Regions from separate parts of the Brevibacillus parabrevis genome, predicted to be linked through region 1. Evidence: predicted binding sites of a transcription regulator. Region 1 holds the regulator's gene; the other holds the start of a gene.
The links. Region 1 encodes CtsR, which represses protease genes until heat stress. Its sites were predicted from a motif close to ATGGTCAATAAAGGTCAAACA; they were not measured.

Region 1 (15,829 bases):
TTCAAGCAATTCGTAGCTGAAATTGATCGGGTTGCGGTAGTGCCCCTGGAGCATGAAAAAGCGGATCAGCTGGCCTCCGAACTTCCCTACCAGATCGCGGGCAAGCAAAAAATTGCCGAGGGATTTGGACATTTTTTCGTTGTCGATGTTGAGCATCCCGTTGTGCAGCCAGTAGCGGGCAAACACTTTTCCGGTAAAGCATTCGGATTGGGCAATCTCATTTTCATGGTGCGGGAACACAAGATCGGTTCCACCCGCGTGGATGTCAATTTCCTCGCCCAAGAACTTCAGCGCCATAGCCGAGCATTCGATGTGCCAGCCTGGTCTGCCGTCTCCCCACGGGCTGCTCCACGTAACTTCTCCTGGCTTGGCAGCTTTCCAGAGCACGAAGTCGAGCGGATGTTCCTTTTTCTCGTTGATCTCGACGCGAGCGCCTGCCTGCAAATCGTCCAGCGGCTGGTGAGAAAGTTTTCCGTATTCCTGAAAACGCCCGGTGCGGAAGTACACGTCTCCCTCACTCTCGTACGCATAGCCTTTTTCGATCAGCCCTTCGACAAACGAAATGATTTCCGGGATCGTTTGCATCACGCGCGGCTGAATGTCAGGCGGCAGAACATTCAATGTGCCGAGGTCTTGGTTGTATCCATCTGTGTAACGGTCAGCCACTTCCTTGACGGTCGTTCCTTCCTCGTTCGCCACCCGAATCAGCTTGTCGTCCACATCCGTGATATTTTGTACAAAAGTCACTTCATAACCGCGATACTTCAAATAACGGCGAAGCGTGTCGAAAACAATAGCCGGACGAGCATTTCCGATGTGAATGTAATTGTACACGGTCGGGCCGCACACGTACATTTTCACCTTGCCCGGCTCCAAAGGAACGAACGGTTCCTTTCGGCGTGTCATTGTGTTAGTCAGCTGAATGCCCATGGTTCTTTTTATCCTCCCTCAAAAGATCCAATTCTTTGCGCAAGTGATCAATTTCCTTTTGCATGAGACGAATCGTGTCTGCAACCGGGTCAGGCATGTTGACGTGGTCCAGATCGTGTTTGACGCGTTTGCCATCCTGAATGACGATGCGCGCCTTGATTCCTACTACGGTCGAATTGGGCGGCACTTCCTGCAAAACGACTGCGCCAGCCCCTATCTTTGAATTATCGCCAATTTTGAAAGACCCCAAAACTTTTGCACCCGTCGCGATAATCACATCGTTGCCGATTGTGGGATGGCGCTTGCCTTTTTCCTTGCCGGTTCCTCCGAGCGTGACACCTTGGTAGATCGTAACATTGTCGCCGATTTCGCATGTTTCCCCGATGACCACGCCCATACCGTGATCGATAAACAGTCCGCGGCCAATGCGTGCGCCTGGGTGAATTTCGATCCCTGTGAAAAAGCGAGCGACCTGCGAAACAATCCGCGCGAGTGTACACCACTCGGCCTTCCAGAGCTTGTGAGCAATCCGGTGCCCCCAAATGGCGTGCAAACCTGAATAGGTCATGACAACTTCCAATGCACTGCGTGCTGCCGGGTCTCTTTCAAATACAGCCTGAATGTCATCTTTCATCTGTGCGAACATAGTTGGGTGGCACCTCCTGCCTGGATTTTCTGCTAGATCTAAGGTCGGAAAAATAAAAAACGCCCCTACCCCTTCATCAACACGAAGGGACAGAGACGGGTTATACCGCGGTTCCACTCTGCTTAGATCGCTGTGGCCTCTGGCTAAAAACGGCCAGACAAACGATCTCGCTCTACATCCCGATAACGGCGGGAACCGATGTCACCTACTGGTGTCGTCCGAAGAGTCCGACATGTTCAGCTCACTGCTCACAGGCGCATTTCCGAACAGGGCACGCTGGATGGTTCTCACCCCACCATCCTCTCTGTAAACGTGTAACCTGACGTACTTCTCCTGATCGTCGCATTCGTTTTATATCATGTGCCTTGTTACAGGCTATTTTCCGTTTTCAATCACACGCTGCGCGCGCGCCAATACTTTGTCACGTCCGAGCAGGAACAAAGTCTCAGCCAAATCGCGGCCATGCGCCTGGCCTGTTGTACCAACGCGTACAGGCATGAACAGCGCCTTTCCTTTGTGGCCTGTTTCCTTTTGCACTTCCTTCAACGCCGCTTTGATGACATCCACATTATATGCATCTTGGGCTGACAGGTGTTTCACAAAAGAAGCGAGGACTTCCGGAAGCTGCGGTTCTTTCAGCACCATTGTCGCTTCTTCATCGTACACCACTTCGTCCAGGAAGAAAAGGGCAGCCAGCGGAACGATTTGTGCACAGTAAGACATTTGCTCCTGGTACAGGGCGACAATGCTGCGTACCCATTCCCGTTTGGCGTCAGACAGCGTCTCTTCGATGAAGCCCGCTTTTTGCAGGTGCGGCACGCACATATCTGTAATCAGATCGAGCGGTTGACGCTTCAGGTAGTAGTTGTTCATCCAGTTCATTTTGGTTGCGTCGAATACAGCCGGCGACTTGCTCACGCGCTCCATGGAGAACAGCTTGACCAAATCATCGATGAGGAAAATTTCCTCTTCGCCGCCTGGCGACCAGCCCAACAGGACGAGGAAGTTCACAATCGCCTCCGGCAAGAAGCCGAGATCGCGATATTGCTCGATGAACTGCAAAATGCTCTCATCACGCTTGGACATCTTCTTGCCGTCCTGATTGAGAATCAGCGCCAAGTGAGCAAAGTCAGGAGCTTCCCAACCGAAAGCTTCGTAGATCATCAGTTGTCGAGGCGTGTTGGACAAATGCTCTTCGCCGCGAATGACGTGGCTGATTTTCATCAGGTAGTCGTCGATTACGACAGCGAAGTTATAGGTAGGGATTCCGTCAGGACGACAGATGACGAAGTCTCCCATTTCGTTCGAGTTGAATGTCACCTGTCCGCGGATCAGGTCGTTTACTACGTATTCGCGGTTGTCCGGCACAAGGAAATGAATGGACGGCACGCGGCCTTCCGCTTCATACTGCGCGCGCTGTTCTTCCGTCACGTGGCGATGCTTCTCCAAAATCCGCGGAGTCTCCCCGCGCGCCAGTTGCTCTTCGCGCTCTGCATCCAGCTCTTCCTTCGTCGCGTAACAGTAGTAAGCCTTGCCTTCCGCAAGCAGTTGATCGATATATTGGCGGTAAATATCCAATCTCTCGGTTTGGCGGTACGGGCCATAAGGGCCGCCCACATCCGTGCCTTCTTCCCATTCGACTCCGAGCCACTTCAAGTTTTTCATTTGCTCTTCATCGGCATTTTCTTTATTGCGCGTTTGGTCTGTATCCTCGATCCGGACAATAAACGAACCGCCGTGATGTTTGGCAAACAGATAGTTAAAAAGCGCTGTGCGCGCACCGCCGATGTGCAAATGCCCCGTAGGACTCGGCGCATAACGCGTGCGGATTTCTTTCGCCATTGATAGCACCATCCTTGTGAATGTAAAAGGCTATGATCTTTCATGAATACGTTTCTAAGGCTTTATGTTACACCTTGCCCCTTTACTTGACAAGCAAGCATACAGCCTGGGCCGCGATTCCTTCTCCTCTGCCTGTAAAACCGAGCTTTTCCGATGTTGTCGCCTTCACGTTAACCTGGGAAGCATCTTCTGCCTCCAGTACACGAGCGATGACTTCGCACATTTGCGGTATGTAAGGTGCCATTTTGGGAGCTTGCGCGATGATAGTCGCATCGACGTTGCCCAGGCGATAGCCGCGCTCTTTTGCCAGCTTCCACACATGCTCAAGCAACACGACACTGTCCGCTCCTTTGAACGCAGGATCTGTATCAGGGAAATGGCGGCCGATATCGCCTTCGCCAATCGCACCGAGAATCGCGTCACTGATCGCGTGAAGCAGCACATCGGCGTCAGAATGGCCGAGCAGCCCCTTTTCGTACGGAATGGTGATGCCGCCGATAATGCACGGACGGCCTTCTACCAGTTGATGCACGTCAAATCCTTGTCCAATACGCATGAATTACTCTCCCCTTCGCTTTCGCATAATCTCTTCACCCAGCCACAAGTCATCCGGCGTAGTGATCTTGATATTCTCATAGCTTCCCTGCATGACTGAAACCGGATGGCCGAGCCATTCGACCAGCATGGCATCATCCGTACCGAGCTTGCCCGCCTTTTTCGCCGCCTCATGCGCTTCTTGCAGCAAAGACATACGAAAAGCTTGTGGGGTTTGAACCGCCCACAAGCTTTCCCGTGCCGGGGTATCTTCCACAAAGCCTGATGCCCCCACCACTTTTATCGTATCTTTGACAGGTACAGCCATGATCGTAGCCTGATCGCGCTGCACCTGTCTGATCATGTCACTGATCTGCTGCTTGGTAACGAATGGCCGTGCCGCATCGTGAACAAGCACGTAGGTACAGGAGGTTGCCAAGGCAGCCAAACCGTTTCTGACGCTGTCCTGCCGCTCATTGCCGCCCAAGGCGACCGTTACTGGCAAGTTTTCGGCCTTGAGCAAGGCCAGCACGTCAGCGTAGTCCGGCTCGCTCACTACCAGTACGATCTGGTCGATGTCCTGATGCGAGGCGAAAAGGCGAACTGTGTGAGCCAAAATCGGTTCTCCGGCAAGCGGCAACCATAGTTTGTTCCGTTGGCCGCCCATTCTTTTCCCCGAACCGGCAGCAACGATCACGACACCCGTACTCACTTTTTCATTCTCTCCCGTCGTCTGCTTCTCGTCTCTTCTTACAGTGCTCTTTCCAAGAGCTTCGGCTTCGCGAAAATCATTCGTCCCGCAGATGTTTGCAGTACACTGGTGACCAGTACATCCACGTCGTTGCCAATGTATTCGCGTCCGCCTTCCACGACGATCATCGTGCCGTCATCGAGATACGCGACGCCCTGACCGTGCTCTTTTCCATCCTTGATGACCTGCACGTTCATTTCTTCCCCTGGCAAGACGACAGGCTTCACGGCATTCGCCAAATCGTTGATGTTCAATACAGCCACGCCTTGCAATTCACATACTTTGTTCAGGTTGAAATCGTTGGTGACGACTTTCCCGTTCATGACCTTCGCCAGCTTGATCAGCTTGCTGTCCACTTCGGATACTTCTTCAAAGTCGCCTTCCCAGATTTGAACCTTGACCTTCATTTCCTTCTGAATCTTGTTGAGAATATCCAAGCCTCGACGGCCGCGATTTCGTTTCAGTACATCAGAAGAATCGGCAATGTGTTGCAGTTCCTCCAGGACAAAGCCCGGAATGACCAGTACGCCCTCCAAAAAGCCCGTACGGCAAATATCTGCAATGCGTCCGTCAATAATGACGCTCGTGTCCAAAATTTTGTGCTCGACATTTGTTGCTGTTGCAGCCTGTTCCTTTTTCTTATCCTTGCGTCCAATCGAGAAAACCGACATAATCTCGTCCCGCTTGCGAAATCCTACCTGAAAGCCCAGATAGCCAAGCAACCCGGAAACAACCAGCGGCAACAGATCACCTATTACCGGAAACGGAATTTTACTGATGGGCAGGAATAATAAAAAGGCAACAATAAGACCACTAATCAACCCCATCGCTCCGAACATCACGTCAACAATCGGCATTTTGACGAGAGTCTCTTCTCCCCAGCGAACTACTTTCAAGACGTAGTCCAAAAGCCAATTAGCTAAAAAGAAGAACAGAATGGCACCAAGTACCGCCCCAATATATTGCGCTCCACCAACTACTCCAAAATTCAAAAGCGGGTTAAGCAGCGAAAACAGTTCGGCACCGTATTGGTAGCCCAAGCCACCGCCAACCAAGACAAAAAAGATTTTTCCTATGCGGCGTACCATGCCTTCACCTCCTTTTATTAATATAGACAGAAGCCTTTGAGTAAAACCCTGTAACTTTCCAAATAGCGAAATTGCTTCATTGTCGCTTTCCCTCACTATAGCAAAAATGATTTTACCATGTCAAATAGCCAAAAATTTTAACATAGTTGTCATTTTCCCGTCAACCTCAAACACCTGTTTCCTTCTCGGGCAAATTGACAGCGACCAGACTCCCTTCTTATAATGGCAGTAACACAATGAGCGAAAATTGTGACGATACGATCAGCCTAAAGCAGAGGTGAATTGATATGGACAAACGAAATGTAGACGACTTTCAAACGCAAGTATCAGAGCTTTTGATCCGACATCGAAGCGTACTGGACGTCATGTCCAAAGTTCAGGAGACGGCATCTCGCATCAATCGCTCCCTGACCAAAGCCATCACCGAATGCGGTTGTGTTGAAGTGGTAGCCAAAAAGCAAAGTTACGATTCCAGCAAAAACCTGGAGGAGAACAAGTCCCACCTGGACACTCACTTTAACGGCCCACTATGCGAGCATTGTCGCGATGTAGTCACAGCAGAGCTTGGCAAAAATCTTTTTTACCTGACCGCCTTGTGCAACATCACAGACATCAAACTGGAAGACGTCCTGCAAAAAGAGGCAAACCGGCTGAATACCCTGGGCGTGTTCAATCTTTCTTAACCCCACACTCGTATTACGAATGAACCCTACGAAAAGTTGCATACAAAAACGAAAAACCCGCACATCGAAGTGCGGGTTTTTTCATTGCCTGGCTTATTCAAATGGCACAGATTCTTCTTCTTTGTTTTTCCGCTTGCGTAATTTTTTGACGAGAAAGTCAACGTTTTTTTTTATTCCGTACAGGGCGTAAAAGGCAAGCGGCAAGAAGACGATCTTCGGAAACTGTTGCGGATACTTGATCGCAACAACGACGACGATGGCGATAATAATGGGCGTAATCCAGTAAGCGGATTTTGGAATCCCGACCTTTTTGAAGTTGGGATACTTGACCTTCGATACCATGAGGAAGGCGAGGAGCAGCATGCTCACTGCAAGCAGTACCGGGTTGAAAACCTGGTGATAAAGCGCAAGAGTCGCCAGCACACCGCCGGCAGCTGTGATTGGCAATCCGATGAAATATCCCGGAACCCCGGCCTGGACGTTGAATCTCGCCAGACGGAGCGCCCCACAGATCGGGAAGATGGCCGTAATGAGAATCCCCAGCAGATCGAAGTGCTGAAGGACAACAACATACATGATGAAAGCCGGAGCTATCCCAAACGTAATGACGTCAGAAAGCGAATCGAGTTCCTTTCCAAACTCACTTTGCGCATTCAACATACGAGCGACGCGTCCATCCAACCCGTCGGCCAGCATGCCGATGATCACCGTGATCGCCGCATAATCGACGTAATGATCTCCTCGAAACGCAAGAATAATTGCCAAGACTCCCAGAAACAAGTTGCTTACGGTTAGCATGTTCGGCAACGATTTCACGAACATAGACTACCTCCTGATTTCTTTTGCAGAGGAGACAGTGTATCCTGTCAAGCTGACTTTCGCTTTCAAGTCCCCTGGGCAAATGTTGAATAACAAATAATGCCTTTATCCTATTCTACTTTAAATGTGCCTGTCAATGAACACTTGTTCCTGAATCCGTTTCAGACCCTCTTTGATCGCCCTGGCCCGCACCTCTCCAATCCCCTCTACTTCGTCTAATTCCTGAATCGTTGCCATCATAATTCTGGGCAAATAATGGAAATGTGCGACGAGGTTTGTGATGATAGAAATTGGCAATCTGGGGATTTTGTACAAAATTCTGTAGCCCCTGGGCGACACCGACTCCTCCAGCATGCTGGCGCTTGCCGAAAATCCGAGAACGCGCAGGAAAGACCCCAACTCCAGCACTTCCTCCGAGCTTAGCTTTTTCATTTCGCCCAGTACAAGCTCAGGAGCGTAAGACGAATCTTTGGCGTAATCGCGAATAAGCATGTGCGCTTCTTCGCCAATATTCGACACAAGCTCCTCCAATTGCATGCTGACAAGTCTGCCTTCGACACCAAGTTCACATATGTACTTGGAAACTTCCGTCTTGATCCGAAGCACCATCTCGATCCGCTGCAGCACAGAAGCAACTTCATGCAGGGTGACCAGTTCCTCAAATTCCAGAGCGCCCAGGTTGGTCATCGTCTGATCCAGCACGGCCTTGTATTTTTCCAGGGTGGACACAGCCTGATTGGCCTTGGCTAAAATGACGCTGATTTCATTCAGCACATAGCGGAAATTCCCTTGATACAACGTGATAACATTGCGTCGTTGCGATATGGCGATGACCAGGTAGTTGGTGTGGATGGCCGTTCGTTGCGCCGTCCGATGTCGCGTCCCTGTCTCGCTGGTATGGATGGATGCCGGCGGGAACAGTTGCGTATTGGCGTACAAAATTCGCTTGGCGTCTTCACTTACTATAATCGCCCCATCCATCTTCGCCAATTCATACAAATGGGCAGGAGAAAAATCGCAATTGATGGAAAAACCGCCATCGACGATTTGCTTCATTTCCGGTCCGTAACCGACGACGATCAGGCCGCCGGTTTTTGCGCGCAAAACATTTTCCAGCCCTTCACGAAGCTGCGTTCCGGGTGCGACCAAACGAAGCACATCGCCGAACAGCGGAGTTCTTTTGGTGTTCTCCTGCATATCCCGCCCTTACCTCCTTATCACCTCGTTCAAAGCATCTGCGATATTGCTGACCCCGATCACCTGAATATCGTCAGGAGCATCCAGGCCGCGAATATTTTTCTCCGGGATGATTACGCGTTTGAAGCCGAGCTTATGCGCTTCCCGCACGCGCTGTTCGATGCGCGATACGCCACGCACCTCTCCCGTCAGACCGATCTCCCCGATCACCACGTCATGCGGATTCGTGGCGTGGTCACGGAAGCTGCTGGCAATGCTGACCGCGATCGCCAAGTCGACAGCCGGCTCATCCAAGCGGACGCCCCCTGCGACATTGACATACGCGTCCTGATTTTGCAGCATCATCCCCATGCGCTTTTCCAAAACAGCCATGATCATCGCCACACGCTGATGGTCGACGCCTGTAGCCATTCTGCGCGGCGTAACGAAGCTGGTTGGGGCTACGAGTGCCTGAAGCTCGACCAGGACGGGACGAGTGCCCTCCATGCTCGCTACGACGGTGGAGCCTGCCACGCCAAAAGGACGTTCGGCCAGAAAAATTTCCGAAGGGTTTGCCACCTCTTCCAGACCGCGATCTTTCATCTCGAAAATGCCGATCTCGTTTGTCGAACCGAATCGATTTTTGACAGCACGCAGGATTCGGAACGTATTGTGGCGCTCGCCTTCAAAATAAAGGACCGCGTCCACCATATGCTCAAGCATGCGCGGACCTGCAATCGAACCTTCTTTGGTCACGTGGCCGACAATAAAGGTCCCGATCCCTTTGCCTTTGGCGATGCGCATCAGTTGAGCGGTAGCCTCACGCACCTGTGCGACACTTCCGGCTGCGGATTGAACCGTGGGATGGAAGACTGTCTGGATCGAGTCAATGATCAATACGTGAGGGTCTACTTGATTAATATGCTGCTCGATCAAATCCAAATCATTTTCTGCCAACACAAACATCGGGGGTGTTTGCATATGCAGGCGATCAGCGCGAAGCTTGATTTGTTTTGCCGACTCCTCGCCTGATACGTACAGCACTTTGGCCCCTTTATGAGCCAAGGCAAAAGAGGTCTGCAACAGCAATGTAGATTTCCCGATACCCGGATCGCCGCCGACCAGTATAAGGGAGCCTGGTACCAGCCCGCCGCCGAGAACACGGTTCAACTCTCCGATCGTCGTGTCCATGCGCGGTTCTTCTGCACTGGCGACCTGCGTCAAAGGAATAGCCGCCTGACGCGTACCGCCGCTGATTCCTTCATGACGAGGGGCTGCTTTCACTGTCACTTCCTCGACCAACGTGTTCCAGCTGCCGCAGCCAGGGCATTTTCCCATCCACTTAGGCGATTCATAGCCACATTCTTGACACGCGTATTTCGTTTTATACTTTGACATAATCGCACCCTCACTTGGAATTTCTTTTCTACTTTTATCATAGTTACGCATTGAAAAAAAGAATACCTCCCAGAACAGGAGGCATTCTCTGCTATTTTGTGCTTACGATTTAGTTTTTTCCAGTCGCTTGACAACCAGCTTGCCATCTTCGGCTTCGATGTTGACCGTATCGCCTTTGCTGATGTTGCCTTTGAGCAGTTCTTCCGACAAATTGTCTTCGATATGGCGCTGGATGGCACGACGCAACGGACGCGCACCGTATGCCGGGTCGAAGCCCTCTTTTGCCAGCAGCTTTTTGGCTTCCTCGGTCAGTTGGAAGTCGATGCTCTGCTCTTTCAAACGCTTGCGCAGCTCGTCGGTCATCAAGGACACGATTTGCTCGATGTGCTCCTGCTCCAGGGAGTGGAACACGATCACTTCATCAATACGGTTCAGAAATTCAGGGCGGAAGCTCTTTTTCAGCTCATCCATGACTTTGTCTTTCATATCCTGATATTTCTTCTCGGTGTCGTTGGTAGTGAAACCGAGTGTCGTATTTTTCTTGATCATGCTTGCACCTACGTTGGAGGTCATGATCACGACGGTGTTGCGGAAGTCTACTGTGCGTCCTTTGGAATCAGTCAATCGGCCGTCATCCAGCACCTGGAGCAAAATGTTGAATACATCCGGGTGCGCTTTTTCGATCTCATCCAGCAGGATGACCGAGTAAGGCTTGCGGCGCACTTTTTCCGTCAGCTGACCGCCTTCGTCAAAGCCTACATACCCTGGAGGAGCCCCTACGAGACGTGCTGTAGAGTGTTTCTCCATGTACTCGGACATGTCGACGCGGATCATGGCGTCTTCATCTCCAAACAGTGTCTCAGCTACAGCGCGAGCGAGTTCGGTTTTCCCTACACCTGTAGGGCCAAGGAAAATAAACGAACCGATTGGACGTTTCGGGTCCTTCAAACCAGCGCGGGCACGGCGGATCGCTCGGGAAATCGATTTGACCGCTTCGTCCTGGCCGATAACACGGTCGTGCAAAATATCTTCCATTTTCAACAGGCGCTCTGTTTCTTCTTCCTTCAGCTTCAACACCGGAATACCAGTCCAGCTGGCTACCACAGTGGCGATGTCCTCAGGAGTTACTTCCATGTTCAACTGGCCTTGACGCTCTTTCCAGTCTTTTTTCGTTTTGTCGAGTTCCTCGCGCAGCTTCTGCTCCTGATCACGGAGTGCAGCTGCCTCTTCAAACTCCTGCGATTGCACGGCAGCGTCTTTTTCCTTGCGCACTTCTTCCAGACGCCCTTCCAGCTCCTTGAGGTTAGGCGGGACGGTGAACGATTGCAAGCGCACTTTGGAAGCCGCCTCATCGACGAGGTCGATTGCTTTGTCAGGGAGGAAACGATCGGTAATATAACGGTCAGACAGCTTAACTGCCTGCTCGATAGCTTCGTCGGTAATTTTCACACGGTGGTGGGCTTCGTAACGGTCGCGCAAGCCGTGCAAGATGCGAATCGCGTCCTCGGCAGTCGGCTCATCCACCTGAATCGGTTGGAAGCGACGCTCCAGCGCGGCGTCTTTTTCGATGTACTTGCGGTATTCGTCCAGGGTGGTTGCCCCTACGCACTGAAGTTCACCGCGAGCCAGTGCCGGCTTGAGAATATTGGAAGCGTCGATTGCGCCTTCCGCTCCGCCAGCCCCGATCAGCGTGTGCAGCTCATCGATAAACAGGATGATGTTTCCTGCCTGGCGAATTTCGTCCATGATTTTTTTCAGGCGGTCTTCAAACTCACCGCGATATTTGGTTCCCGCCACTACTGTTCCCATATCCAGCGTCATGACGCGCTTGTCGCGGAGAGTTTCGGGAATCTCGTTGTTCACGATTTTTTGAGCCAGACCTTCTGCAATCGCCGTTTTCCCCACACCAGGCTCCCCGATCAAGACAGGGTTGTTCTTGGTGCGTCTGCTAAGTACCTGAATCACACGCTCGATTTCTTTTTGGCGGCCAATGACAGGATCAAGCCCGCCATCGCGTGCAATCGCAGTCAAGTCCCGTGCCAGACCGTCCAGAGTAGGCGTATTCGCTGCCGGATTGCCGCCGGAAGGCTGATGCGACGCCATCATTTCGGAGCTTCCCAGCAATTGCAGCACCTGCTGGCGCGCCTTGTTCAGACTGACTCCCAAGTTGTTCATGATTCTCGCAGCGATGCCTTCGCCTTCGCGGATCAGACCGAGCAAAATGTGCTCTGTTCCTACGTAAGTATGGCCGAGCTTGCGCGCTTCATCCATGGACAGTTCAATTACTTTTTTCGCACGAGGTGTATAGTTTGGGGTGTAATTACTACCGGACTGCTCTGTTCCCCGTCCGATCAACGACTCCACTTCGCTCTGGATTTTATCGAGACCAAGCCCGAGCGATTGCAATGCCTTGGCAGCAATACCCTCGCCTTCCCGAATCAGTCCCAGCAGTACATGCTCAGTCCCAATATCCTTGTGGCCGAGACGCACCGCCTCTTCCAGGGCAAGCGCCAGTACCTTTTGTGCTCGTTCTGTAAAACGTCCAAACATCATATCGTACACCTCCGTGTAACCATGTTTTTTCTCTATAGGTTAACTGCTGTGATGCCTTATGTCTGAGAAACAATCAAGCTGAGCCCGTCGTACTGAGCCTCTCCCGAATCAGCCGAGCCCTTCTCTCGTCCCGCTGGTCTGGCGTCAACTTTTGCCCTGCATGCTGCTGCAAGAAGCCAGGCTGGGTTGTTACCAACAGCTCGTTCATCACCAGTGGCGATACTCCCGAGATAATGCCCAGGTCAATGCCCAGGCGCACATCGGAGAGGCGTTGAGCTGCTTCCTTGGACTCCACAGTGCGTGCATACATCAAGATGCCGTAGGAACGGAAGATGCGGTCTTCCAAAGATATGCGTGTATGCTCCAGCAAATAAGTACGGGCAACGCGTTCTTGCTCGATAATTTGTCTGGCTACGCCATACAGGTTGGAGAGAATATCGCTTTCCGACATCCCGAGCGTGACTTGGTTGGACAGCTGAAACAGGTTTCCTAGTGCTTCGCTGCCTTCCCCGTAAATTCCTCTAACGACGAGGCCAACCTGATTGATGGCCTGCAAAATTCTGCTGATTTGCTGCGTCATCACCAGTGCTGGCAGATGCAGCATGACGGAAGCCCGGATGCCTGTGCCGACGTTGGTCGGACAGCTTGTAAGGTAGCCTCTCGTCTCATCGAACGCGAAGTTTAAATTTTTCTCGAAAACATCATCTATTTTTGTTCCTATTTCCCATGCTTCGTTCAGGCGAAACCCCGGCAGCAGCACCTGGATTCGAATATGATCCTCTTCGTTTACCATGATGCTGACCGACTCGTCAGGACTCAACAGCACAGCACCTTTTCGCGATTCCTCCGCCAAATGAGGGCTAATCAGATGCTTCTCCACCAGCACCCGCTTTTCCAACGGGTTGATCTGGTCCATGTTGAGGACTTGAAGCTGCTGGAGCTTGCGCATGGCCTCCGATTCGCTCACTTCCGTCACCTTTCTGACGACTTCTTCCCCTTGCGAGTCTGTCGCCAGTAACGGAAAAGGGTGCTGGCGCAGGTTTCGGGCGATGCGCAGCCGTGTGCTGATGACGATATCGGAATCAGGACCTTCTCCTTTCATCCAATTGCTCCACGGGTTTTGCATAAACTGCTGTTGTGACATGACCAGCTTACCTCCCCTTGTTACGATTGAGCGATTTTTTGTTCCAGCGCACGTATCCGGTCACGCATCTCTGCCGCTTTTTCAAACTCTTCACTGGCGACATGGTTTTGCAACGCACGCTTTAGTTGTTCCAGCTCTTTGCGGATTTTCAACTGTCCGCCTGTGCGCTCCGGAACCTTGCCGCTATGCTGCGTATTGCCATGGATACGGCGGAACAACGGATCGAGTCGATCGCCCAGGAAGGTGTAGCAATCGCTGCAACCGAAGCGGCCGCTTTTGCTGAACTGGGCATACGTGAGTCCGCAAGTTTCGCAACGGAGCGGCTTACTGGTGGCAGGCTCGCGTCCGTTTTTTTGCATGGGGTCAAATTTTAACAGTCCTGAAAGGAGATTGTTGATGCTGAAATTGTGAAATCCGGTAAAGACGTCCCCTTTTTCGGAAGCGCATTGCTCACAAATATGGTATTCGGTTTTCTCGCCGTTGACGATTTTCGTCAAGTGCAGTGTCGCCGGTCGTTTTCCGCATTCCTCACAGTTCATTACATCCTACCCCCTAACACATACATGCTTCGTTTACTTCAACAAGATAGCCGCAATCATCTGCTTTAAAATATTTGCCCGCAAACGATCTCGCAATTCAGCATCCAGAGTCAAAACATTTCGTGAGGTTGCGATTTTCATCAAGGTCGCTTCCCTGACATTGACCAGTCCTTCTTCGAACAGCCTTTCCACAATCGCGTTCCCCACACTCTGCGAAATGCTTTCTCCAATCAGTTCCTCGGTCAGCAATTCCTGCAATCGCGCCTTGCTCACAATCTGTACCTTGCGAATGCGGATGTAACCCCCGCCTCCACGCTTGCTTTCTACAATGTACCCTTTTTGTACAGTAAATCGCGTGTTGATGACGTAATTGATTTGCGACGGTACACATTGAAATAAGTCGGCAAGCTCACTACGCTGGATCTCGACCGAGCCATTAGGACTTTGTGTCAAAATGCCTTTCAAGTGCTGTTCAATGATGTCCGAGATGTTACGCAAGTCATCGCCTCCTATTCCATATGTGTCATCTACTGACTTTGACTATCTTTGACTTTAATTATAATGGGTTTATGGCGCCCTTGCAAGTGATCCATACACTTTCTAGTGTGGGCAAAATCCGGTCGCTTGAAACCATGCAAAACAGTCAGGTGGCGAGCCTTTTGTCGGGCATAAGCGACAAGCGTTGCGCTCTTTTTACGAAAATGTCGGGTTGCTAAGTATGAAAAAAACCACTCCCCTAAAGGAATGGTTATGTCAGGCTCTATGATTTGGTGTCGATCGCTGGCAAATGATCCAGCAATTGCGGGAAATCTGTAATGATCATATCGGCGCCATCCAGCTCTCCCGGTTTGGCAAAGCCAAAGTCGCAACCGATTGTAAACAAGCCGTTTGCTGTCCCGGCCTCGATATCCGAGTGACGATCCCCCACCATGTACGCGTGCGCGATGTCATAGTCAGAGAGGAGCTTTGCCACCAGATCATTTTTCGAGCGCGTACGGAACCTTCCTGCGGAGTACAAATCCGTCAACAGCGGCTTTAGCCCATACTCCTGGCATATGGCCTCGATGTACTCCTCTTGTCCGTTGCTCGCGACAAACAGAGGAATCCCCTGGGCGTGAAGCTGTTCCAGAGTTGACCTCACTCCTGGGTATAAATCGGTCACTTTTTCCTTCAGCAAGGCAATTTCATTTTCCAGCAAAAAAGTATCTGCGGCGTGGACTGCTTCTTCACTTGCGCCTGGCAACAGCTTTTGCCAAACTTGCTCGATGGTCATTCCCAGTACATTGACCAGGTCTTCCTCGCTCGGCGTCTCGCCTTGCCACAAGCCTGTTTCTCTCAATCGTTCAAACGTCCGCACAAAGGCGGGCGTCGACAACTTTTCCGTTTGCAGCAATGTGCCATCCATGTCGAAGAAAATAGCAAACGGTATACTCATAGGTAACCTCCTGTCAGGGCTTCCGAGAACATTAGTCTGTTTCAGCCTGCACCATGCTCATGTCGTCCAAAATAAATTCGGCGATGCGCTGAGCGGCATCCGGCTTTGATATTTTTTGTCCCATGCGTCGCATATAGTCAACTTTTGATGGACTGTGCAACAATTCATCGATAAAGTAAATGAGCTGCTCCGACAAATTGGCATGTACAGCACAGCCGTTGTTCAACAGGAAGTGGCTGTTCCGTTCTTCCTGTCCAGGCAACGGGTTGTAAATAATCATCGGCACCCGTT
Region 2 (15,829 bases), 920 kb from region 1:
GCCAACATCAACAAAACGGTAAACGCTGCCACAAGACAAATGGAAAACATTCAGCTCATCGATCAGGAAATGGGGCTGGAGAATTTGCCCAGACGTCTGCGGGAAGTGGCGGAGCTTCGCGTGGCTCACCCCGATATCAATTTGAAAGAGTTGGGGGAAATGGTCCCGAGTGGAGTTGTCAGCAAATCGGGAATTAATCACCGCTTGCGAAAAATTAATGAAATCGCTGACAAAATACGAGAAAAACAAAATCTTTCGATGTAATTGCATGCTATACTAAAGGATAATAGTCTACAAGTAAGGAGGTCCATTCATGGTTCAACAGCAGGTTGTGGTTCAGTTGAAGACCGGTTTGCAGGCTCGTCCGGCTGCCTTTTTCGTGCAGGAGGCCAACCGCTTTGTATCGGAAGTATTCGTAGAAAAAGGCAACAAAAAAGTTAACGCGAAAAGCATCATGGGTATCATGAGCCTCGCGATCAGCTCCGGAACGGAGATTACCATTTTGGCGGAAGGGCCGGATGCCTCCCAGGCAGTATCGAGCCTCACGACGTTGGTAAGCAAGGAAGAGTAGAAAGATGGATGAAGACACTGTCCCGAAAGGGGAGTGTCTTTTTTTGTACAGATGCCCATGCATCAATTTCGTGAACGGAGGGTATTGCTAAACAATGTAGAGCGCAAAAAGGAGGAATGACTCATGAGCAATCGTGACACGTGTCAGGATAGCTGCAACGAAGGCCGGGATTCTTATGACATGGACATCGACCGGATGATCAATGAAGGGCTTGGCGGCGGAATCGTTTCTGATCAGAACGGTCTGATCGAAGAAACCAGCGTGGATACGATGACAGGGGCAAGCTCCGCGCAGCAAGCCTTAGAAAACGAGCGATAAGAGGGACGAAGCCATGGATCTGACAAGAGCGCAGGCAATCCTTTATTCTCCTGAGAAAATAAAGGTAGAATACCAGGGTGAATCGGTATGGATCGACTCTGTCGATGAGAAGACGTCCACAGCGCGTATTCATCAGGAAAGAAATCCGGGCAACAGCTTGACTGTGTATGTCAGCCAGTTGGAGGAATTGTGAAGTAGATGCAAAAAACACTCGGCCAGTCGTTGGCACGAGTGTTTTTGTGACGAAAGTCGTTACTTTTTCGCAGATGGCTCTGAAGTAATCACTTTGTCGATCAGTCCGTACTCTACTGCTTCCGCAGCGGAGAGGAAGTTGTCGCGATCCGTATCTTTTTGGATGCGCTCCAGTGGCTGTCCTGTCCGTTCAGCCAGGATGGTGTTCAAGTGGTCGCGCATTTTCAAAATGCGTTTTGCCGCGATTTCGATATCGCTTGCTTGACCTTGTGCACCGCCCAGAGGCTGGTGAATCATGACTTCACTGTTCGGCAGGGCATAGCGCTTGCCTTTTGTTCCGGCAGCCAACAGGAAAGCTCCCATGGAAGCAGCCATTCCGATACAAATGGTGGAAACGTCAGGTTTGATGAAGTGCATCGTATCGTAAATCGCCATGCCGGCAGTGATGGAACCGCCCGGGCTATTTATGTACAGATGAATGTCTTTCTCCGGATCTTCCGCCTGAAGGAACAACAGCTGGGCCACCACAATGTTGGCTACCGTGTCGTTGATGGGAGTTCCCAGAAAGATGATGCGGTCTTTGAGCAGGCGCGAATAAATATCGTAAGCACGTTCACCGCGGTTTGTCTGTTCAATGACGGTTGGAATCAAATTCATGTGCATCTAGTCTTCCTCCTCTCTTTGTAAGATTATCATACACAAAAGGTCAATGAAGGTCAAACACATAAGTGCACGCCCTCCCTACCATGGTTGCCAAATTGTCTCTCTCTAAACCTATGGCGGAACGAATGATTTCATTCTTCCTCTGTGTCCTCCGCTTCCGCCAGATCAACGGCAAGCTTGAGCGTCGCCTTCATTTTTTTCCCTTTGATGATCGTATACTCGTCTATTTGCAAGGCCGATAAGTGATTGATGGCTTCTGCCAGCTCCTGCTGATTTTTGTACGGCTGGATCGTCAACAGGCATTCTTCGTCACTGGCTTCCTGGTATATCAGAAAAAATCGCTCGCCTGCCATGAAGGCACCCTCCCATCTTTATAATTATCCACAGTTTTATCCACAGGTTGTGCACAAAAACATTTGTTCGCGGGATAGCATGCGTTGATTCCCATAGTTTTGGCATAATTGGCTAATCCTTTACATAGGAAAAGTATGGAACAAAAAAGGAGGAATATGAAGATTTGTGTCGAAAAACACAAAATTGGAATTCATTTCATAACAATCAAGGGGTGTTTATTATGCTTCGCAAGTTTTCCACATTGATGCTGACAGCTGCTTTGCTGACCGGAAGCGTAGCTGCAACAGCGGCTTTTGCTCAAACGGCACCTGCCAAACAACAAATCAAAATCACGGTTCAACTTAACGGCAAAGAGCTGCCATTTCCTCAGGACATCGTGACTGAGAACGGGGTAGCTTATGTCAATGCAAGCACTTTGGCAGTCGCACTGGGCGGTGCAGCTGCTTGGGATTCCACAACCAAATCGCTGCTGGTTTCCAAAGACAACAAGTACGGCCTGCGCATGTATGAAAACAACACGTTTGCATACAAAAACGGAAAAGAAACCCGTGTAGCAAACCCGCCGCGTCCCGTGACTGGTGGCGTATTGGTACCGCTGGTGTTCATCGCGGAAGAGCTTGGTGCAAAAGTGTCCTACGATGCAAAAACATGGACATACAAACTGACTACCGAGATCAACAAGTAACGCTTTGGATGATTCCTCCGTTGTGATTGCCCTGTGGCTTCTCGTATAATAGAGAAAAAGCAGGCGCAATCGAGAGGGGACTTACAAAAATGCAAGGAACCACGTTTGCCAGTGTAGCGTTGCTGGTTGGCTTTGTGGTAGTGGCTATATACGTTATGTGCAAAGCGTATTCCCAAAAATACAAAGAGTAACAAATATTTACCAAAAAAGAAGCCGCACCTTTCACGGGTGTGGCTATTTTATTTAATTTTCAGAAAATATATCATGCAGGAATATAAACTTCCACAATAAAACAACCAAAATATTATCATTTCTATTGCAAATTTTCTAAAATATCCTACAATAAAAGAGTGATTCATAGTTTGCACGTAAATAAAGAGGGGGATGTTTCGCTATGAAGAAACAAAAATCACTGTCGATCCTGGCTGCTACCGTAGCACTGGGGACATTGCTTGCAGGCTGCGGGGGCGGCCAGTCCAGCGCACCACAATCGAATGCAAACGGCGGCGGAAGCACCGGAGGCGGAGGGGCTGGGGAAAAACTGGTCATCGCTGTAGTCGGTCCGATGTCCGGTCAATATTCCGATTACGGAAGCACGGCCAAAGCAGGTGCTGAATATGCCCTGAAAGAAAAACAAGAGGCGTTCAAAGCACTCGGCTTTGAAGTACAGCTTTCCGCACAAGACGACCAGGCTGACCCGAAACAAGGGGTAGCGGTCGCACAAATGTTGATTTCCAATCCTGATGTAGTAGGGGTTGTAGGCCACGCAACAACGGGTGCCTCCATCACTGCTGCTGCTCAATACGATCAAGAGAAGCTCGTCATGGTATCGCCATCTGCGACAGGCTCTGACCTGACGGAGCAAGGCAAAAAGATCGTACACCGCATCTGTGCGCGTGACGACCAGCAAGGCTCCAAGGCAGCGATCTATGCGAAAAACCAACTGGGCGTAAAAACAGCGTTCGTCATGCACGACAAGGCTGCTTACGGTCAAGGGCTTGCTGAAGAAGTGAAAAAGCAATTTGAAAAAGACGGCGTGGAAATTGTCGGCTTTGAAGGGGTAACAGCTGGAGAGAAAGATTACAGTGCCGTCATCAACCAGATCGTATCCAAAAATCCGGAAATGATCTACTTCGGCGGTTACTACTCCGATGCGGGCATTATCGTGAAGCAAGCGCGCGAAAAAGGCTACAAAGGCATCTTCATGGGTGGAGACGGCTACGACTCTGCTGACCTGGTGAAAATCGCTGGTGCCGATAACGCGAACAACGTAGTGTTCACTTCTACTGTCGGCGATGTAGGGGCTACACCTGAAGGCAAGAAATGGATCGAAGACTTTGAAAAATCGACTGGCAACAAAGTGGGTATCTTCACATCCTTTGGCTATGACTCCATGGGTGTAATGCTCAGCGGTTTGGAAGAGGCGATCAAAGCGAACGGCGGCAAAAAGCCAACCCGTGAGCAAGTGCTGGAAGCTGTGCACAAAACAAAAGACTACAAAGGCAAATTCGTTAACGTAACGTTCAACGAAAAAGGCGACAACGAGTTCGCGTCCGTATATGTGTACAAATACGAGAACGGTCAAAAAGTATACATCGGGGAAGCGAAATAATCGCTCAGTATGATCAGGCCGTTTCGGACATACTACGTTTGGCACGAAGACCAGCTAACATGAGGAGGGATTCGCATGTCAAACAATCGCAATACGAAAAACGGCGGCAATCAGGGACACAGCAGCAAGACGCAGGGCACGCAAAAGCAAAAGTCCGAGCGAGATCGCAACCTGAATAAGCAAGACCCGCAATAAGCAAAAGCCCACCCAAGCGAGCGATAAGCTCCTGGGTGGGTTTTTGTGTTTACCAGATTCCTTGCTTGCTCGGCAGGCGTTTTTCTGGATGGCCGTAGCCTTGATGCTTGCGGCTTCTGAGGTTTTTGGCTTGTGATTCATGAATTTTGGCGACGAACTCACTCGTACTCATCTTGGTAAAATCCATCGGGCACCTCCATGCGGTTTGGCTTGACGCCTTTCTTTAGGATAGCCCTTTTTCAGCGGCGACAATCGGCAACGTGATTTTTACCGTAGTTCCTTCACCTGGCTTGCTGCTCACTTCCAGATGGCCGTCGTGGTCTTTGATGATTTTGCGGCTGATCATCAGCCCTAATCCGGTTCCATTGTCTTTGGTCGTGAAAAAAGGCTCGCCCAGCTTGGGAAGCAGCTCTTCCGGTATGCCGCAGCCATTGTCGGTAATCGTGATGACCACTTGGCCAGCGGCTTTTGCCGAAGTGGTCAGGGTGACATCTCCATGCCCGCTCATGGCCTCGATTGCATTTTTGATGACGTTGATAAACACTTGCTTGAGCTGGTTTTCTTCCCCGGAGATGAGGGGATCGCAGCCAAAAGCGGTGTGGAAGCGGATGTTCTTCAAGTTTGCTTCTGACGCCAGCAAGGTCAGCACATTTTTCAGCAAGAAGACCAGCGGGAGAGATTTGATCTTGACGTTGTGCGGCTTCGCGAGCACGAGCAACTCACTGACGATGAAATTGATTCGATCCAGCTCGGAAAGCATGATGTCTGCGTACATTTGATGATCAACCAGCGTCGGCTTCAACAGCTGAATAAAGCCGCGCAGCGAAGTGAGCGGATTGCGGATTTCGTGAGCGATGCCCGCTGCCAGCTCGCCGATGACAGAGAGTTTCTCGGCATTGCGCAGCAGCATCTCGTTGTTTCTCCGCTCGGTAATATCGCGGGAAACGATAATGAAGCCGTCGCATTCGCCGTTGTCGGCCAGGATCGGGGTTCCTTTTGCCTCCAGCACGAGCCAGTGGCCGCTCACCGTGCGATAGCGAAATTCACACGTTCGCGGCTCCAGCGTTTCCATTAAATCTTGAAATTGCAGGTCGACGCGCTCCAGATCATCCGGGTGAATGTTTTTGAAGGACAGCTTGCCGGCATGCCTCATCGTTCCCGTGACTCGCTCGTATGAGGGAGAGAGCTGGACGATGTCTCCGTGCTTGTCGGTAATCAAAATCAAATCGTCCGTATGCTCCGCGATAAGTTGGCTTTCTTTTCTGATTTTGGACAAGGCGGCTTCAGATACTTTGCGCTCCATGACATTGCGGGAGACAAACATGACGTTTTTCACCGTGCCATCCTCGGAAGCAACGGGAATCCCGCGTGTCTCAAAAGAAATCCATGTTCCATTTTTGTGCCGGGAGCGAAATTCCAGGAAAACCGGCTGATTCTTTTCGAAAATTTCTTGCTTCTTGGTCAAAAGCAGGGGGAAATCGTCTGGATGTGTAATCTCCAGGCTGCCGGGGGAGACGAGTTCGGAAGGCAAATAGCCCAATTGCTGCTCGACAGAGGGGGAAACGTAGACACGCTTCAGCGACTCGTCGAAAATCGTGACGATATCTTGAGTATGGTCTATCAACAGTCGATACTTGGTTTCTGTTTGAAGCAACGCTTTTTCGACCCGTTTGCGCTCGGAAATGTCTCGCGTGAGGCACGAAGCGGCGATGATGCTTCCGTTTGCGTCGCGTATGGGGGCGGCGGACAACGTAACCTCCACCTGCGTGCCGTCTTTTCGCCTGCGGATCGTTTCGTAGTTGGTCAAATGCACGCCCATGTTTCGGACGGCATCAAACAACTGTCTCGTCTCGCTGACAAGCTCGTCCGGGATAAAGCAGTACGGGGAGGCGTTGATTTCCGCAAGCGACCAGCCGTAATACTGTTCAAATGCCTGATTGACCAAAACGATCTGGTTGTTCATGTCACTGATCGAGATGGCGTCTGTCGTAAAGTGAAAAAATGCTTTCAAAATCTGATCCGGGAAGAAGAGTCTCGCCGCGTCGGGGTGGGAGCGCCTTTTTTTCCACTTGTATGTGGGCGTGAGCTTATCTGTCATAGCTATCCTGCCTTGGCATTCAATTATTTGGATTTGCAGATTCGTGTCAAGATAGTCATAGTATTCGAGCTATTGGGGTTATTTTCCTATCACCAAATTCAGAATAGAAAGGGACAATATGGAAAACGAAAAATTGGCAAACGGAGGACGGTTCAAACTGGACGAAAAAATAGGCTATAATGAAAGAAGGAAAACAGGCGGAGGTGTCTTGCATGAGTACGGGGTTTATTGTTGCGTTGGTGATTGTCTTTGTCCTCATCATCGGACTCACGATATTGATTACAAACAAAGCTTATGCCCGCAAACCGGAGCAGGTAGATCCGCTTCCGGGGAAAGAACTGGCGCAGAAAGAGCTGGATCAGTAGCGCAGAACGAATGAATGGTTTGCCTGTGAGCCTGCGATGGGGATGTGCTGTCGCAGACTTTCAGGTAAAAAGACAAGGTCAGACCAAGGAAAACAAAAAAGACTGGAACGAGTCCAGTCTTTTTTCATATGGTACGCCTGAAGGGAATCGAACCCCCGCACATGGTTCCGGAGACCATTGCTCTATCCACTGAGCTACAGGCGTATGATGTGAATGGGTGACACTAATCAATTATAAGGGATTACCACAGGAAAATGCAAACGAAAAACGAGATTTTGTGTGATTTTTTTTCATGAGTGTGAACAGAAGCGGAGCATTAATTTTTGCAGATCATCTTCAAAAATTGGCAGGAAAATTGCAAGAGAGAACGAATATAATGAAAATTAAAGAGACATCTCGCAAGAAGCAGTGGGAAGGGGGCGAACTTCATGAACATGGGACTGGGGTTGTATCAAGAACAGACGCTGAAATTAGTGATGACGCCGGAATTGCGTCAAGCCATTACCATATTGCAATACTCAGCTGTTGACCTGATTTCCTATTTGCAGGATCAGGCCAACGAAAATCCTGTATTCGACCTGGAAGTAGCGGGAGAAGTGGCCTCGGCGAAAGCCGAAAAGCCGGCGCCAGAGATTGACTGGAAGGAAATCGTTGGCAACCGCGCGACGGGTGAGTACTCTCCGGCAAAAAATGAAAGCACTTACAACCCGTTGGATTATGTTCAGCAAGGCAGCGAAAACTTGTATGAGCATCTGGAGCGGCAGCTTGGCTACGTGAAGGGCTTCTCCCCTTTGCAAAGGCAAATCGCACTGTTTTTGATCGGAAACCTGGACGAAAAAGGTTACCTGGAAATAACGCTGGAGGAAGCGAGCCGCAATCTCGGAGTAGAGATGCTGGAGATTGAGGATGTACTGTCGGTCTTGCAGCACTTTGACCCGGTAGGAGTAGCGGCGCGCAGTCTGGAGGAATGTTTGCTGTTGCAGCTGGAGCACCTGGCGCTCGATGACGAGAAGATCGTCATGGTCGTCCGCAACCACCTGCAAGACCTCGCAGACAACCGTTACCAGCGCATTGCCGACAAAGTGGGTTGCACGCCGCAGGAAGTGCAGACGATGGCGGATCTCGTTCGGACGCTGAATCCCAGACCGGGTGCTCAGTTCTCTCAATCCGAGACAAGATACGTCATCCCGGACGTGACCGTGGAAAAAGTCGGCAGCGAGTACGTGGTGCTAGTCAACGATGTGGCGGCTCCGCGCTTGAAAATCAACAGCTTTTATGAAAAAATGCTCAGTCAGCAAAAAAGCCAGGAAGAAGCGAAGCAGTTTATCCACGACAAGCTCAACGCCGCCATGTGGCTGGCGAAAAGTCTGGAACAGCGCCGTCTGACTCTTATGCGCGTAACGCAGGCGATCGTGGACATGCAACGCGACTTTTTTGACCGGGGCATCCATTATTTGAAGCCGATGACGCAAAAGGAAATCGCCGAGCGCGTCAGCTTGCATGAATCGACGATCAGCCGGGCAACCAGCAACAAATACGTGCAAACGCCGCGGGGAATTTTCGAGCTGAAATACTTTTTCACTTCGGCACTCACCACTTCCAGCGGGTCTGCAACGTCCTCCGAGAGCGTAAAACGCAGGATCAAGGCGCTGATTGAGCAGGAAGATCGCAAGGCGCCACTCTCCGACCAGAAGCTGGGGGAAATGCTGCTTGCAGAAGGAATCGAGATTTCTCGCCGCACGGTCGCCAAGTATCGGGAGGAAATGCTGATTCCATCCTCGGCCAAACGAAAGAGGTTTTAAAAGCCAATGAACAACAGGCAGCTTGAAATTGTCTTGTACGGACGAAAAAAATGCCATCTGTGCGAAGATGTGGAACTGATCATCCGCGCTTTGGCAGAGGAGTTTCCTTTACAGCTAAGCGTCGTGGATATTGAAAGCGATGAACAGTTGCACGAAGAGATGATGCTGGTGATTCCGGTAGTCGCGATTGATGGAGAGGTCGTATTTCGCTCGATCACTCATGTCGTGACCATGGAAGAGCTGCGAGCGGAATTTGCCAGGCGCCAGAATTGACTGAAAAAAGCTCCCTCTGTGCCAATATTTAGGTCAGGGGGAGCTTGCATGTTTGCCTGCGATATGCTACATTCAAGTTGTAGCAAGTGATCTTTTTTTTGTACGAATCGGGACAAAAAATGTATATACAGGGACAAAAAACGTCCCGATCAATTTTACAGCCAAGGATGTAAGCACATGCGACGTTTACTGGAACTGCAACAGAAGTTGCTGCCTGACCTGACCAGGGTCTTGCGTGAAAGGTACATGTTGCTCCGGTCGATCTATCACTTGCAGCCGATTGGGCGCAGAGGGCTTGCTCAGGCGATGAACACTACCGAGCGCATTTTGCGTTCCGAGGTAGAGCTGTTGAAAGAGACAGGGCTTCTGACGGTTACCGCTGCGGGAATGCAGTTGAGCGGCGAAGGACAGCAAGTGTTGGACGACATGGAGCCGCTTGTCGGCGAGCTGTTTGGCCTCCGGGACTTGGCAGAAGGGCTGCAAAAGAAGCTCGGCATCCCGGAAGTGATCGTGGTGCAGGGCGATGCAGACCAGTCTCCCTGGGTCAAAGCCGAGCTTGGACGCGTAGGCGCGAGAGTTTTGAAGCAAGCGATCCAAGAGGGCGATATTGTCGCTGTGACTGGCGGCACTTCGATTGCCAGCGTAGCCAATCACCTGACGCCTTCCGCTTCGTTCAAGCATGTACAGTTCGTACCTGCTCGCGGCGGGCTGGGCGAGAGAGTGGAGCTGCAAGCCAACACGCTCGCTGCCGCAATGGCTGCCAAGACAGGGGCTACTTATCGGCTGCTGCACGTGCCGGATCGGTTGCACCCGGAAGCGCTGCAAACATTGCTCAAAGAGCCTCAGGTGCAAGACGTTCTCGCGCTTTTGCAAAATACGCGGATCGTGCTGCACGGGATTGGCGACGCGATCGCCATGGCTCGTCGGCGCAATTACTCCGAAGAAGAGCTGGCTGATCTGGCAGAAGCGGGAGCGGTATCCGAAGCGTTTGGCTACTACTTTAATGAAGCAGGCGAAACGGTCCACCGGATGCCGACTATCGGACTTCAGTTGGAAGAAGTGCACAAGGCTGAAACCGTGCTTTCCATAGCAGGGGGCGAAAGCAAGGCAAAAGCGATTCTTTCCTTTGCCAAACAATCGTGTCAGAATGTACTCATTACAGATGAGGGAGCGGCAAGAGCACTCTTGTCCACACGATTGTAACGGGGAAGGAAGTTGATCGTATGTCTATGGCGCAAGTTACGCCGATCCTGGCGATGATTGCGGGAATCGTGCTCAGTTTGTCGCTCGGTTTGCCGATCGCATGGGGGATTGTTTTTGCGATCCTGGTCACACTGGTAAGTGTAAGAAAGCTGGGCTTTTCCATCAGGCAGCAATTCGGCTTTGGCTGGGAAGGTGTCAAGAAGACGAAGCCGGTTCTCATGATCCTGTTTTTGGTGGGCGTGCTGATTCCGCTTTTGATGATGGGAGGAACGATACCCGCGATCATTTATTACGGGTTGTCCATCGTCAACGTCGACTATTTGTTCGTTCTCTCCTTTTTGCTGACAGGAGCAGTCAGTTACCTGCTTGGAACGTCTGTCGGCACGCTTAGCACCATCGGACTTTCCTTGATGGGGATTGCCCACGCAGCAGGGATATCGCCAGCGATTACGGGCGGAGCCTTGATCTCGGGAGCGATGGTGGGGGAACGATTTTCACCGATATCCAGCAGCCGTCTGCTTGTCCTCTCCAGTGTAGGGATGACAGAAGCGCAAGATGGAAAAACGAGACGTCCTGCCATGCTTGCCACAGGCATATGCGCCGTTTTGTTTCTCGCTCTCGACCTGTTCCGGTCACAGGCAGGTTCAGGCGAAATGATTCAAATGTATCAGGAGCTTTTGACGAGCCACTTTTCGATTAACTGGCTGCTCATGCTGCCGCTGCTTGTCCTCATCGGGTCTTTTGCCCTGCGGATCAAGGCCGTAACGGCTCTTTTGCTCGGCATTGTCGTCAGTGCCGTGATGGTGCTCGTTCACGGGCAGCTTGATGTCAGCACGTTTTTTTCCGCCATGCTGAACGGCTACGAGCTGCACTCAGGTACAAGGCTGGATCAGCTTGTACACGGCGGGGGGATGGTTGCCATTTTGAACGTCCTGCTGCTGATTGTTTTGGCAGGGTTTTTGAACGGCATATTGAACCAGGCCCAAATTCTTGCTCCGATTGTCGATAAATGGATGGGCGAGACGAAAAATCCGACGCTGCTGGTAGCGAAAGCAACTGCTTTGTCGCTCCTGGTCATCATCATCAGCTGTAACCAGACCATTCCGATTCTGGTGCTGGGAACGACGCTTTTGGACCGATTCTCCCAATGGAGCAAAGGGCGCGAGTTGCTGGGGAAAACCATGCTCGATTCTACGGTAGTCATGCCTGTGCTGATTCCGTGGAACGGATTGTCGATGATGATGGCTCTGACGCTGGGAGTTCCCACCGTACAGACGTTGCCCTTTGTATTTTTCAGCATTTTGTTGCCGATTGTCACCATTCTCTCCACCCGATGGTTTCTTCCGGAAGGTGGGATGATAGCCATAAAGAATAAAGCTAGTTAACGATCAGGAGGTTTTTCTCATGGTAAAAGTAGGGATTAACGGATTTGGACGAATTGGTCGCAACGTATTCCGCGCAGCACTTGGCAATCCGAACGTGGAAATCGTCGCAGTAAACGATCTGACTGATGCGAAAACGCTCGCTCACCTGCTGAAATACGATTCCGTGCACGGCGTTCTGGATCTCTCCGTAGAAGCGGGAGAAAACACGCTGATCGTAGGCGGAAAAGAAATCAAGGTTCTCGCAGAGCGTGATCCTGCTCAACTGAAATGGGCAGACTACGGCGTGGAAATCGTCGTGGAGTCTACTGGCCGATTCACGAAGCGTGAAGACGCAGCGAAGCACCTGGAAGGCGGAGCGAAAAAAGTCATCATTTCCGCCCCTGCTACCAATGAAGACATCACGGTCGTTATGGGTGTAAACGAAGACAAATACGATGCTGCGAAGCACACCGTCATCTCCAATGCATCCTGCACAACGAACTGCCTGGCTCCGTTTGCCAAAGTGCTCAACGATAAATTCGGCATCGTTCGCGGCTTGATGACTACCGTTCACTCCTACACCAACGACCAACAAATTCTCGACCTGCCGCACAAAGACTTGCGTCGTGCCCGTGCCGCTGCGGAAAACATCATTCCTACCTCCACTGGAGCAGCGAAAGCAGTAGCGCTCGTACTGCCTGAGCTGAAAGGAAAGCTGAACGGCTTCGCTATGCGCGTGCCAACTCCAAACGTGTCGGTTGTCGACCTGGTCGTTGAGCTGAAAGCTGACGTAACGGTTGATGAAGTGAACAGCGCGCTGAAAGAAGCAGCTGAAGGCCCGATGAAAAACATTCTGGGCTACTCCGAAGACCCGCTTGTATCGTCCGACTACAACGGAAACCCGGCGTCCTCCACAATCGATGCTCTGTCCACTATGGTACTGGAAGGAAACATGGTAAAAGTAGTTTCCTGGTACGACAACGAGTGGGGTTATTCCAATCGTGTCGTAGACTTGTGTCATTTTGTTGCACAGCGCGGCTTCTAACACGTAAAATAGAACTGTTGTGAAAAAAGGGAGAGCAATCTCCCTTTTCCCATATGTTTTTTCCGAATAAAAAGCCATTGATTTGGGAGGATCGTTCATGAACAAGAAATCTATCCGCGATGTTGAGCTGGCAGGCAAGCGCGTATTTTGCCGTGTCGACTTTAATGTGCCGATGCAGGACGGGACCATCACAGATGATACTCGCATCCGTGCCGCTGTGCCAACCATCCGTTTCCTGATAGAAAAAGGAGCGAAAGTAATCCTGGCGAGCCATTTTGGCCGTCCAAAGGGGCAAGTAGTCGAAGAGATGCGCCTTACTCCTGTCGCGTCCCATTTGTCTGCGCTCCTGGACAAGGAAGTCCGTAAGCTTGACGATTCCACAGGGGCAGATGTCGAAGCGGTAGTAGGAAGCATGGAAAACGGCGACGTGATCTTGCTGGAAAACGTACGCTTCCATGCGGGAGAAGAAAAGAACGATCCAGAACTGGCAAAAAGCTTTGCGGCGCTGGCCGATCTGTTTGTCAATGACGCTTTTGGAGCCGCACACCGGGCACATGCTTCTACAGCAGGAATTGCCCAGTACATACCGGCTGTTGCGGGGCTTTTGATGGAAAAGGAAATTCGCTTCATGGGCGGAGCCTTGTCCAAGCCGGAGCGTCCATTTACGGCGATCGTCGGCGGAGCAAAGGTCAAAGATAAAATTGCTGTCATCGAAAATCTGCTGACCAAAGTGGATCACTTGATCATCGGCGGCGGCATGGCGAATACATTCCTCAAAGCACAGGGCTACGGCATCGGTGCTTCGCTGTGTGAGGATGACAAGCTCGATCTGGCGCGCAGCTTGATGGAGCAGGCAAAAGAGCGCGGCGTCCAGTTGCTGATGCCAGTCGACGTCGTTGTCGCAGACCGTTTTGCGGCAGATGCCGAGAAAAAGGTTGTGGCGATCGACGCGATTCCGGAAGGCTGGATGGCGCTCGACATCGGGCCAAAAACGGTGGAGCAATACCACAGTGTAATCGTAGAGTCCAAAACGGTTGTCTGGAACGGTCCTATGGGCGTATTTGAAATGGACGCTTTTGCAGCTGGCACGATTGGCGTAGCGAAAGCGATGGCTGCGTGCACAGGAACGACGATCATCGGCGGCGGCGATTCGGTAGCTGCGGTGGAAAAAGCAGGCGTAGCCGAGCAGATGACCCACATTTCTACAGGTGGCGGAGCGTCTCTGGAGTTTATGGAAGGCAAAGAACTGCCGGGCGTTGCTGTACTGGCAGATCACGAATAAGAGCGAAGCGGGGGAGTTTGCATGCGGACACCAATTATCGCGGGGAACTGGAAGATGTTCAAGACGATTGCCGAGGCGAAAGCTTTTGCAGCAGAAGCCAAAGCAGGGAACAACACTTCCGGCGTACAAAAAGTCATTTGCGCACCATTTACAGCTTTGGCTGCTTTGACAGAGGCATTGGCAGGAACGGATATTGCCGTTGGCGCGCAAAACATGCATTTTGCCGAGCAAGGGGCATACACAGGGGAAGTCAGCGCGTCCATGCTGAAAGAGATCGGCGTCGAATACGTGATTCTCGGCCATTCCGAGCGTCGTCAATACTTCAATGAAACAGATGAGACGGTGAATCAAAAAGTGGTCGCTGCGCTGGCAGCAGACCTGGTGCCGATTGTGTGTGTCGGAGAAAGCCTGGAGCAGCGGGAAGCAGGCGAGACAGCTAACGTCGTGCGCACGCAGACAGAAGGAGCTTTTGCCGGATTGACAGCCGAGCAGGTGGCAAAAGCGATTATTGCTTACGAACCGATCTGGGCGATTGGCACAGGCAAATCTTCTACGGCTGAAGACGCTAACGAGACGATTGCGATTATTCGCAGTGTCGTAGCAGAGCGATTCGGCCAAGCGATAGCGGAAGCCGTGCGGATTCAGTACGGCGGCAGCGTCAAGCCGGAGAACATCGCAAGCTATATGGCGCAGCCTGATATCGACGGCGCGCTGGTAGGCGGAGCGAGCCTGGCAGCAGACAGCTATTTGCAGCTTGTGGCAGGTGCACAGCAGCAATAGGAGGAGGAGAAACAAATGGCACAAAGACCGAAACCGGTAGCGCTGTTGATTTTGGATGGTTTTGCTTTGCGGAGCGAAACGTATGGCAATGCAGTAGCGCAAGCCAATAAACCGAACTTTGACCGCCTCTGGAACGAGTACCCTCATGCAACGCTTGAAGCGAGTGGACTGGCTGTCGGCTTGCCGGAAGGGCAGATGGGGAACTCCGAGGTAGGGCACCTGAACATCGGTGCGGGCCGCGTTGTTTATCAAGATTTGACTCGCATCACCAAGTCGATTCGGGAAGGCGCCTTTTTTGAAAACGAGACGTTGATTGCTGCCATCGAGCACGCGAAGCAAAACGGCAAGAAGCTGCATCTGTTCGGGCTTTTGTCTGACGGAGGCGTGCACAGCCATATCGAGCATTTGTACGCGATTTTGGAGCTGGCCAAAAAGCAAAGCTTTGACCGCGTTTATATTCACGGCTTCCTCGACGGGCGAGACGTATCCCCGGACAGTGCCGTCGGATACATTGCGCAGCTGCAAGCGAAGATTGCGGAAATCGGCGTTGGTCAGATCGCAACGGTGCAAGGTCGCTACTACGCGATGGACCGCGACAAGCGTTGGGAGCGGGTAGAGAAAGCTTACCGCGCCATGGTGTATGCGGATGCTCCTGCCTATCACGACCCGATTCAGGCGGTCAAGGAATCCTATGAAAAGTCGATCATGGACGAATTTGTCATGCCGACGGTTATCCTTGGCGCTGACGACAAGCCTGTAGCGACGATCGAGAACGGAGATTCCATCATCTTTTACAACTTCCGCCCGGATCGTGCCATCCAAATCTCGCAAGCTTTTACGAACGATGATTTCCGCGGCTTTGATCGCGGAGAGAACCACCCGCGCGATCTGCACTTCGTCTGCCTGACGCATTTTTCCGAGACGGTGAACGGGTATGTCGCTTACAAGCCTTCCAACTTGGACAACACGTTGGGCGAGGTGCTGGCACAGCAAGGCTTGAAGCAGCTGCGCATCGCGGAGACGGAAA

Region 2: a site for CtsR is predicted at 1,784-1,804, ahead of clpP (ATP-dependent Clp endopeptidase proteolytic subunit ClpP). Genes of this name have one in related genera too.

The regions. Positions count from the first base shown of each region.
Region 1 is NZ_CP064090.1:661,495-677,323, forward strand. It holds gene cysS (cysteine--tRNA ligase) at 1-930, opposite strand, end outside; gene cysE (serine O-acetyltransferase) at 911-1,576, opposite strand; T-box leader at 1,665-1,926, opposite strand; gene gltX (glutamate--tRNA ligase) at 1,952-3,418, opposite strand; gene ispF (2-C-methyl-D-erythritol 2,4-cyclodiphosphate synthase) at 3,501-3,974, opposite strand; gene ispD (2-C-methyl-D-erythritol 4-phosphate cytidylyltransferase) at 3,978-4,664, opposite strand; gene IRJ17_RS03215 (PIN/TRAM domain-containing protein) at 4,703-5,791, opposite strand; gene IRJ17_RS03220 (nucleoside triphosphate pyrophosphohydrolase family protein) at 6,079-6,474, shown strand; gene pssA (CDP-diacylglycerol--serine O-phosphatidyltransferase) at 6,568-7,296, opposite strand; gene disA (DNA integrity scanning diadenylate cyclase DisA) at 7,414-8,490, opposite strand; gene radA (DNA repair protein RadA) at 8,500-9,867, opposite strand; gene IRJ17_RS03240 (ATP-dependent Clp protease ATP-binding subunit) at 9,970-12,420, opposite strand; gene mcsB (protein-arginine kinase McsB) at 12,494-13,564, opposite strand; gene mcsA (protein-arginine kinase activator protein McsA) at 13,585-14,103, opposite strand; gene IRJ17_RS03255 (CtsR family transcriptional regulator) at 14,137-14,601, opposite strand; gene IRJ17_RS03260 (HAD-IA family hydrolase) at 14,864-15,538, opposite strand; gene IRJ17_RS03265 (MGDG synthase family glycosyltransferase) at 15,570-15,829, opposite strand, start outside.
Region 2 is NZ_CP064090.1:1,579,154-1,594,982, forward strand. It holds gene whiA (DNA-binding protein WhiA) at 1-264, shown strand, start outside; gene IRJ17_RS07530 (HPr family phosphocarrier protein) at 314-571, shown strand; gene IRJ17_RS07535 (hypothetical protein) at 695-889, shown strand; gene IRJ17_RS07540 (H-type small acid-soluble spore protein) at 903-1,082, shown strand; gene clpP (ATP-dependent Clp endopeptidase proteolytic subunit ClpP) at 1,142-1,744, opposite strand; gene IRJ17_RS07550 (hypothetical protein) at 1,876-2,097, opposite strand; gene IRJ17_RS07555 (copper amine oxidase N-terminal domain-containing protein) at 2,319-2,783, shown strand; gene IRJ17_RS07560 (branched-chain amino acid ABC transporter substrate-binding protein) at 3,178-4,395, shown strand; gene IRJ17_RS07565 (DUF4023 domain-containing protein) at 4,640-4,777, opposite strand; gene IRJ17_RS07570 (PAS domain-containing sensor histidine kinase) at 4,814-6,688, opposite strand; gene IRJ17_RS07575 (hypothetical protein) at 6,901-7,053, shown strand; tRNA gene IRJ17_RS07580 (tRNA-Arg) at 7,183-7,257, opposite strand; gene rpoN (RNA polymerase factor sigma-54) at 7,482-8,855, shown strand; gene IRJ17_RS07590 (glutaredoxin family protein) at 8,862-9,128, shown strand; gene IRJ17_RS07595 (sugar-binding transcriptional regulator) at 9,306-10,331, shown strand; gene IRJ17_RS07600 (Na+/H+ antiporter NhaC family protein) at 10,352-11,716, shown strand; gene gap (type I glyceraldehyde-3-phosphate dehydrogenase) at 11,736-12,740, shown strand; gene IRJ17_RS07610 (phosphoglycerate kinase) at 12,838-14,022, shown strand; gene tpiA (triose-phosphate isomerase) at 14,044-14,802, shown strand; gene gpmI (2,3-bisphosphoglycerate-independent phosphoglycerate mutase) at 14,818-15,829, shown strand, end outside.